DNA from 3 places in the Arthrobacter sp. PAMC 25486 genome. Region 1 is predicted to be linked to each of the others. Evidence: riboswitches for the same ligand, from Rfam matches in the RefSeq annotation. Region 1 holds a riboswitch; each other region holds the start of a gene.
The links. A riboswitch is a leader RNA that binds a small molecule or an ion and turns the genes downstream of it on or off. The one in region 1 is predicted to bind S-adenosylmethionine.
Positions count from the first base shown of each region.

Region 1 (2,193 bases):
GGGCGGCGCCACGGCAGGCATCTACTGCATCCTGTACGGCGTTGCCGGCGCACTGATCGGCATGGCCGCCTCCGTGGCCCTGTCCGGCCATGTGGAACTTAAGGACGACGTGTATGCGCTCGTCGCCACGGAACTGCTGCCCATCGGCGTCGGCGGCATCGTGCTGGCCGCCGCCGTGGCCGCCATGATGTCCACCGCCTCCGGCTCGCTCATTGCCGCCGCCACGGTGGCCCGCAAGGACGTCATTCCGTTCGTCGCCAGCTGGTTCGGCAAGGACATCGACAACTCCGATTCCACCAACCCGGAACACGACATCAGGGCAAACCGCTGGTACATCCTGGTGATCGGTGTGCTCGTTGTAGGCATCTCCATTGTGGTCAACGATGTGGTGTTCGCCCTGACCATCGCCTACGACATCCTCGTCGGCGGCCTGCTCGTGGCCATCATCGGCGGCCTCGTCTGGAAGCGCGGCACCGGCCTGGGCGCCGCCTGGTCCATGGCCGTCGGCTGCGTTGTCACCATCGCCTCCCTTGTCATCTACGCCACCGGCATCATCCACAGCGCCGACGGCATCTACGCCAACGAGCCCATCTACTTCGGTCTGGCCTCCTCGCTCATCGTCTACGTTGTAGTCTCGCTGCTGACCCCTGAAACCCCGGCCCACATCCGCAAGGCCTGGGATGACCGCCTGGCCGCGGCAGCCACCGATTCCAACCCGGACGAGGAAGTTCCCGCACTGGCGAAGTAGCTTGCCCCTTTACATCTGACCCGCATAAAACGGTGAAAATACGCGATTTCGCGTCGATTCTCGTCGTTTTCTGCGGGTCAGATCTTTTATGGGCCAAGAAGTTCGACGGCGGTGGGTTCCGTAATATGTGACGGAACCTCCCGCCGTCGTGCTTTAACGACGTAGTGTTGGAGGCAGCTTCAAGAGATGCGGTGCCAAGCTCCGACTGGCCGCACGCCAACCCCATGCTTCACGGGTGGTTCGGATGAGGAAGCGGCCGGCGGAAACCTCCGTTGGCAAGAGCAAGCAAAGGTTAAAGCCATGTCTCTTTCAACTGTCGCCACCGCAAAACCCGCCACTGCCGCCGCGAAAACACAAGGAATTGCCGTGCTGCCCGCCGTTGATGCAAATCTCGGCGCTGTCACCTTCCTGACCCCAAAAGGCCACCACGCGTACTGGTCGCCGGAGCCGGCTCAGCTCATTTCCGCGCTGGCCAACGCAGTCCGGCCTGCCCGCTGGATTCCCGAAATCGGAACCCTTGTGGTCACGGTTGCGCAGACGGGTGTGCGGGCCGGGCGCGGCATTGGCTTCCGGCTGTCTGCCTACTGATCGGCTGCCGGCAGGAATTTTCCAGCCGCCGGATCCAAGCATTGGTGCTGGAACGATCCCTTGGGCCTAGAAATATGGCTGGGTAATGAGTTCGAGGCCATGCCCTGCGGGGTCCCTGAAGTAGACGCCGCGTCCGCCGTGCTCGGTGGTCGTCTCGCCCGAACGTGTCATTTGCGGGTTGGTCCAGTACTCGAGCTGCGCTTCGATGGGGCGCACGAGTGCCCTGTCGAAGTGCCCGTCGTCCACCCGCAACGCGTAGTGCTGCATCTGAATGTCGACCGACCAGGCGCACAACTCCGAGGGCCTCCGGACCGAGACTCACCAGAGGCTCGGCTCACGGAGAAGTTAGGGCTCGATGACGGCAATCACCGCACCCTGTGCCACCTCGTCGCCTTCTTGTACCGCCCAGTTCAAGGTGCCGGAGACCGGGGTGTTGACCTCGGCGTCGAACTTGTCAATCGTAACCTCGGCGATGATTTGATAGGCGACGACTGCACTGCCGTTGGGGGCACGCCATTGCAGCAGGACTCCCGGTTCGGACGGGTCTCCCGTCATTATGGGGAACAGAACTTCACTCATGTAGTGGCCACCGTCCGGATCGCGGCCGCCTTGCACACGGCCGTTGGCCCACAGCATATTCCAGTTCCGGGGTGCAGGGAATGGTCGGCTCAGCTGTTGGCGGCCTGCGCCTTGGCTGCCTTGTTCCCGGCTGCCGCACTGATGGAAGCCCACGTGGCGCCAAGGACCGCAGCGGAGCTGGCGGCCATGACCAGCATCCCTGCGTTTCCCTTGACGAGACCTGCGATGAACAATGCCGCCATGCAGGCCAGGCCCATGGCCATCCCGATCCGCATGAC
Region 1 is NZ_CP007595.1:3,929,634-3,931,826, reverse strand. It holds gene art_RS17790 (sodium:solute symporter) at 1-748, shown strand, start outside; SAM riboswitch class IV at 926-1,036, shown strand; gene art_RS22395 (hypothetical protein) at 1,049-1,336, shown strand; gene art_RS17780 (hypothetical protein) at 1,403-1,630, opposite strand; gene art_RS22390 (biotin/lipoyl-containing protein) at 1,682-1,915, opposite strand; gene art_RS22385 (hypothetical protein) at 2,005-2,193, opposite strand, start outside.

Region 2 (2,193 bases), 470 kb from region 1:
GGGCGTGGGTGGTGGAGGCCGGGTGGATGACGAGGGAACGCACGTCACCGAGGTTGGCGACGTGCGAGTGCAGCTCGAGGCCGTCCACAAAGCGCTTTCCGGCCTCGAGGCCGCCCTTGATGTCGAAGGAGATGATGGCGCCAACACCGTTGGGACCGTACTTGCGGCCGCGTTCAAACCAGGGGCTTGAGGGGATGCCGGCGTAGGCCACGGCTGCAACGTTCTCGTTGGCCTCAAGCCATTCGGCGACCGTGACGGCGTTGCTGACGTGGCGTTCCACGCGCAGGCTCAACGTCTCAACGCCCTGGGCAATGAGGAAGGCGTTGAACGGTGAGATGGCTGCGCCAAGGTCGCGCAGCAGCTGGACCCGGGCCTTGAGCACGTATGCCAGGTTGGCGCCCAGCGCGCAGCCGACGCCGAGGTCGCGGGCAAAGACAATGCCGTTGTAGGTTTCGTCGGGCGTGTTGAAGCCCGGGAACTTCTCGGGGTTGGCTGCAAAGTCGAACTTGCCGCCGTCCACAATCACGCCGCCGATGGCAGTGCCGTGTCCGCCCAGGTACTTGGTGGCGGAGTGGATGACGATGTCGGCACCCCACTCGAGCGGGCGGATCAGGTACGGGGTGGCAAGGGTGTTGTCCACGATGAGCGGCACGCCGGCTTCGTGGGCGATCGCGCTGATGTTTTCCAAATCCAGCACGTCTTGGCGCGGGTTGGAGACCGTCTCGCCGAAGAACGCCTTGGTGTTGGGACGCACGGCTGCACGCCATTCGTCCAGGTTGTCGGGGTCGGAGACGAACGTGGTCTCGATGCCGAGCTTCTTCAGCGAGTGGGCCAGCAGGTTGAATGTGCCTCCGTAGACGCTGGGGCTGGAGACAATGTGATCGCCGGCTTCGGCAATATTCAGGATCGCAAAAGTGGTTGCCGCCTGGCCCGACGCCAGCAGCAATGCGCCGACGCCGCCTTCGAGGTTGGCAATGCGGTCTTCGACCACTGCCGTGGTGGGGTTGCCGATGCGGGTGTAGATCGGCTCCAGCTCCGCCAGGGCAAACCGCGCCGCGGCGCTCTCGGCCGACGGGAACACGAATGATGTTGTCTGGTAGATCGGCAGTGCGCGGGCGCCGGTGGTGGCGTCGGGCTCCTGGCCTACGTGGATCTGACGGGTTTCAAATGACCAACCGTTGCTCATGGCTGTTTCCTTTAACACTAGAGGCCTGCAACGAAAGCCCCCGACACGTCAAGCGGTCGCAGGGTTGCGTTGCGGATGGCCCGCGCTTGCACCGGAACCGGTCGGTTCGATGCCAGGTCCTCACCCGGGGCACCCCACCGCGGAAGGAGGGTTGCCGGTCAGCAAGCCGGGGCTGTGCGCTGACACTCATGACCTGCATCCAGTGTGAAAGAATCGCCGCGCGCTTGCAAGATTGTGACGAGTTTATGACTTTTACCGAAGAACTGTTTGAATTCTGGCCCCGAAAGTGCCGTTACCTGAATGAATGACTGACCGTTTGTCACATTCGGACTTATTTGGCCGCCAACCCGGTGTGGAGCTGAGCGCTGCAAGGATGTACGATGCATCTCGCAGCTCCAGACCCGTCATGCGAATTTATGCATGGGTGGGCCGGCCGCGACACCCACCTTCCAGCTCCCGCCCCCTGCCGCCGGGCTGCGTCGGAACGCTGATGGCGTCGGAACAGTAAACACCTGCGCACCGTTACGGCACAACCACGCGCCACTTTTGAAGCTGCGAAAATTGTCAAGCTGTGCACCGTTACGGCACAACCACGCGCAGCAGCAGTGCAGCGAGTCCGAGCGCCGGCGGAATCGCGGACACAGACGCACCACTCGCCACGAGTGGTGCGTCCAAGCGTCTATACGCGCCAGTAGGGATGACCTGTGCGTATGAGCTCACGCAACGGTGGTAGTCGTGTCGACCAGGCCCACGTGGTGTTTTCGTTCCGGAATTCGTGGAACTATTTGCCCAGCCCCGCCCGCCGCAGTGCCTCCGCCATTGCTGTGTTGGCCGACGGTGCCGCCGTGTTGGCTGACGGGGCGGCAGTGTTGGGGCGGGTCTGCGCGCCGGTCCCCCGGGGACCACGTTGCCCACCCTTCTGCCCACCCGGTTGGCGGCCCTGGCCGGAGTTGGAGCCCTGTGCGGAGCCAGGGTTGGAGCCTTGTGCGGAGCCAGGGTTGGAGCCC
Region 2 is NZ_CP007595.1:4,397,725-4,399,917, reverse strand. It holds gene art_RS19710 (bifunctional o-acetylhomoserine/o-acetylserine sulfhydrylase) at 1-1,186, opposite strand, end outside; SAM riboswitch class IV at 1,264-1,380, opposite strand; gene art_RS19705 (Tex family protein) at 1,968-2,193, opposite strand, start outside.
Region 2: linked by a shared signal. The riboswitch ahead of art_RS19710 (bifunctional o-acetylhomoserine/o-acetylserine sulfhydrylase) and the one ahead of art_RS22395 (hypothetical protein) in region 1 are both predicted to bind S-adenosylmethionine.

Region 3 (2,193 bases), 690 kb from region 1:
CGGCTGGCCAAGTCGCTGAACCACATCGGCTACCACGAGCTGGAACTGGATGCCCGGCCCGCCGGTGCTGCTGATCGCCGCGCGCTGGCCGTCACCTCGGACGACGACGAGACCCGAGCCCTGGTGCTCGGCTTCGTGGAGCACCTTGGCTTTGACGCGGTCGACGCCGGATCTCTCGCCAAGGGCGCGGCGTTTGAGCCGGGAACGCCGATCTTCACGGGTTCCTATGATGAGCCCGGCTTGCAGGCTGAGCTGCGAGTCCACGCGGCCGGCGAAGAGCTGGAGCTCACGCCGGCGCAGTGATTCGCGCCGCTGCAACTGGGATGTGAGACGTGGCGGCCACACAAAATCGACCCGTGAGTTGTGGCGGCTTTGAGGGTTCAAAGCCGCCACAACTCACGGGTCGGCGCATCCCAGGCGCCCCGGGCATCCCGGGGCGCCCCGCCGTCAGGCCTTGGTGACCACCGTGCTGACGGGCGTGGCGTTGCTGAACAGGTCCTGCACCGGGCAACGCGCCTCAACCGTGCGGCTCAAGTCCTCGTAGCGTTCCTGCGTTTCCGGCCCCGAGATGCGCACGGCCAGCCGGATGTCGCTGAATCCGGGGCGGATGGCCTCGTCGATGCCGAACAGCCCGCGCACGTCCAGATCACCTTCGGCGTCGATCTGGATATCGTCGACCTGGATGCCAAGCTGCTCCGCGTACAGCCGGTACACCACCACCTGGCAGGCGATGAGCGCCCCGAGCGCATATTCAACGGGGCTGGCGGCGGTGTCATCCCCGGCCAGGGCGGCCGGCTCATCCACCGTGAACTGGTGTTTGCCGGCGCTGATCCGTGTTGCCACCGAACCGACACCAACCCCCGCGGCCGTATAGGTCAGCTTCGCATTCTCGGCCCTGGTGCCGATGCGCTTGGTCCACGCCGCACCGGCTTCGCCCAAACGGGCCGAGCGCTGAGAGGCGCCGTCAATGAGAATGGTTTCAGTCATGTTGTCTCCTTCGAAAGAAGGCGGGCGCCGTGCACCCCGCCATACTTACGCCCCGGCAGGTGCCGACGGCGTCGAATCCTCACCTGGGGCACCCCACTATGGTGTGGAGGGTTGCCGCCCGACCGGCCAGGGCCAGTGGTCGGGACTCTTGATTCTGTCCACCAGTCTGCCGGGATCGCCGCGCCGCCTCAAAGTCTCCGTCACATGCGGCAACATTCCACTACGACGACGGCCCCCTCCTCCCAGCCGGACGGGGCCCCGGGCGGGACGAGACCCACGCCACTGCCGTCCGGCGCACACACGGAAGCAACTTAAGATGGAGTCATGAGCGCAACCCTTGTGGCAAAGGACCTTTCCGGAGGCCACGCACACCGCACCCTGTTCACCAATCTTTCCTTCACGGTCGCACCGGGCGACGTGATTGGCGTGGTCGGAGCCAACGGTGCCGGCAAATCAACACTTTTGTCCCTCCTGGCCGGCGCGGCCACGCCGCAGGGCGGCAGCGTCAGCACGGCACCCCAGGATGCCTTCGTCGGCTGGCTGCCGCAGGAGCATGAACGGATCGAGGGCGAGTCCATCGCCGCGTACATCGGCCGGCGCACCGGCTGCACGCAGGCCACCGAAGACATGGAAAGCTCGGCCGAAGCGCTGGGCTCCGGCAACTCCGCCGACGACGACCGCTACGCCGCAGCCCTTGACCACTGGCTGGCCTGTGGTGCCGCCGACCTCGACGAACGCATCCCAGCAACGCTCGCCGAGCTGGGCCTGGACCTGAGCCCCGAGGCACCCATGACCGGACTGTCCGGAGGGCAGGCCGCCCGGGTGGCGTTGGCCGCGCTCCTGCTGAGCCGGTTCGACGTCGTGCTGCTGGACGAACCCACCAACGATCTTGACCTGGCCGGACTGGCCCGGCTCGAGGAATTCGTGAAGGGGTTGCGCGGCGGCGTCGTCCTGGTCTCGCATGACCGCGAGTTCCTGGCCCGCACCATCACCTCCGTGGTGGAGCTGGACCTGGCGCAGAACAAGGTGGCCGTGTACGACGGCGGCTACGACTCCTTCCTCGAGGAGCGGGCCATCGCCAAGCGCCATGCCCGCGAGGCCTACGACGAGTTCGCCGACAAGAAGGCAGACCTGGTGGGGCGCGCCCGCGTCCAGCGCGAATGGAGTTCGCAGGGCGTGCGCAACGCTATGAAGAAGGCCCCGGAC
Region 3 is NZ_CP007595.1:3,237,433-3,239,625, reverse strand. It holds gene art_RS14795 (NADPH-dependent F420 reductase) at 1-303, shown strand, start outside; gene art_RS14790 (OsmC family protein) at 448-987, opposite strand; SAM riboswitch class IV at 1,024-1,141, opposite strand; gene art_RS14785 (ABC-F family ATP-binding cassette domain-containing protein) at 1,312-2,193, shown strand, end outside.
Region 3: linked by a shared signal. The riboswitch ahead of art_RS14790 (OsmC family protein) and the one ahead of art_RS22395 (hypothetical protein) in region 1 are both predicted to bind S-adenosylmethionine.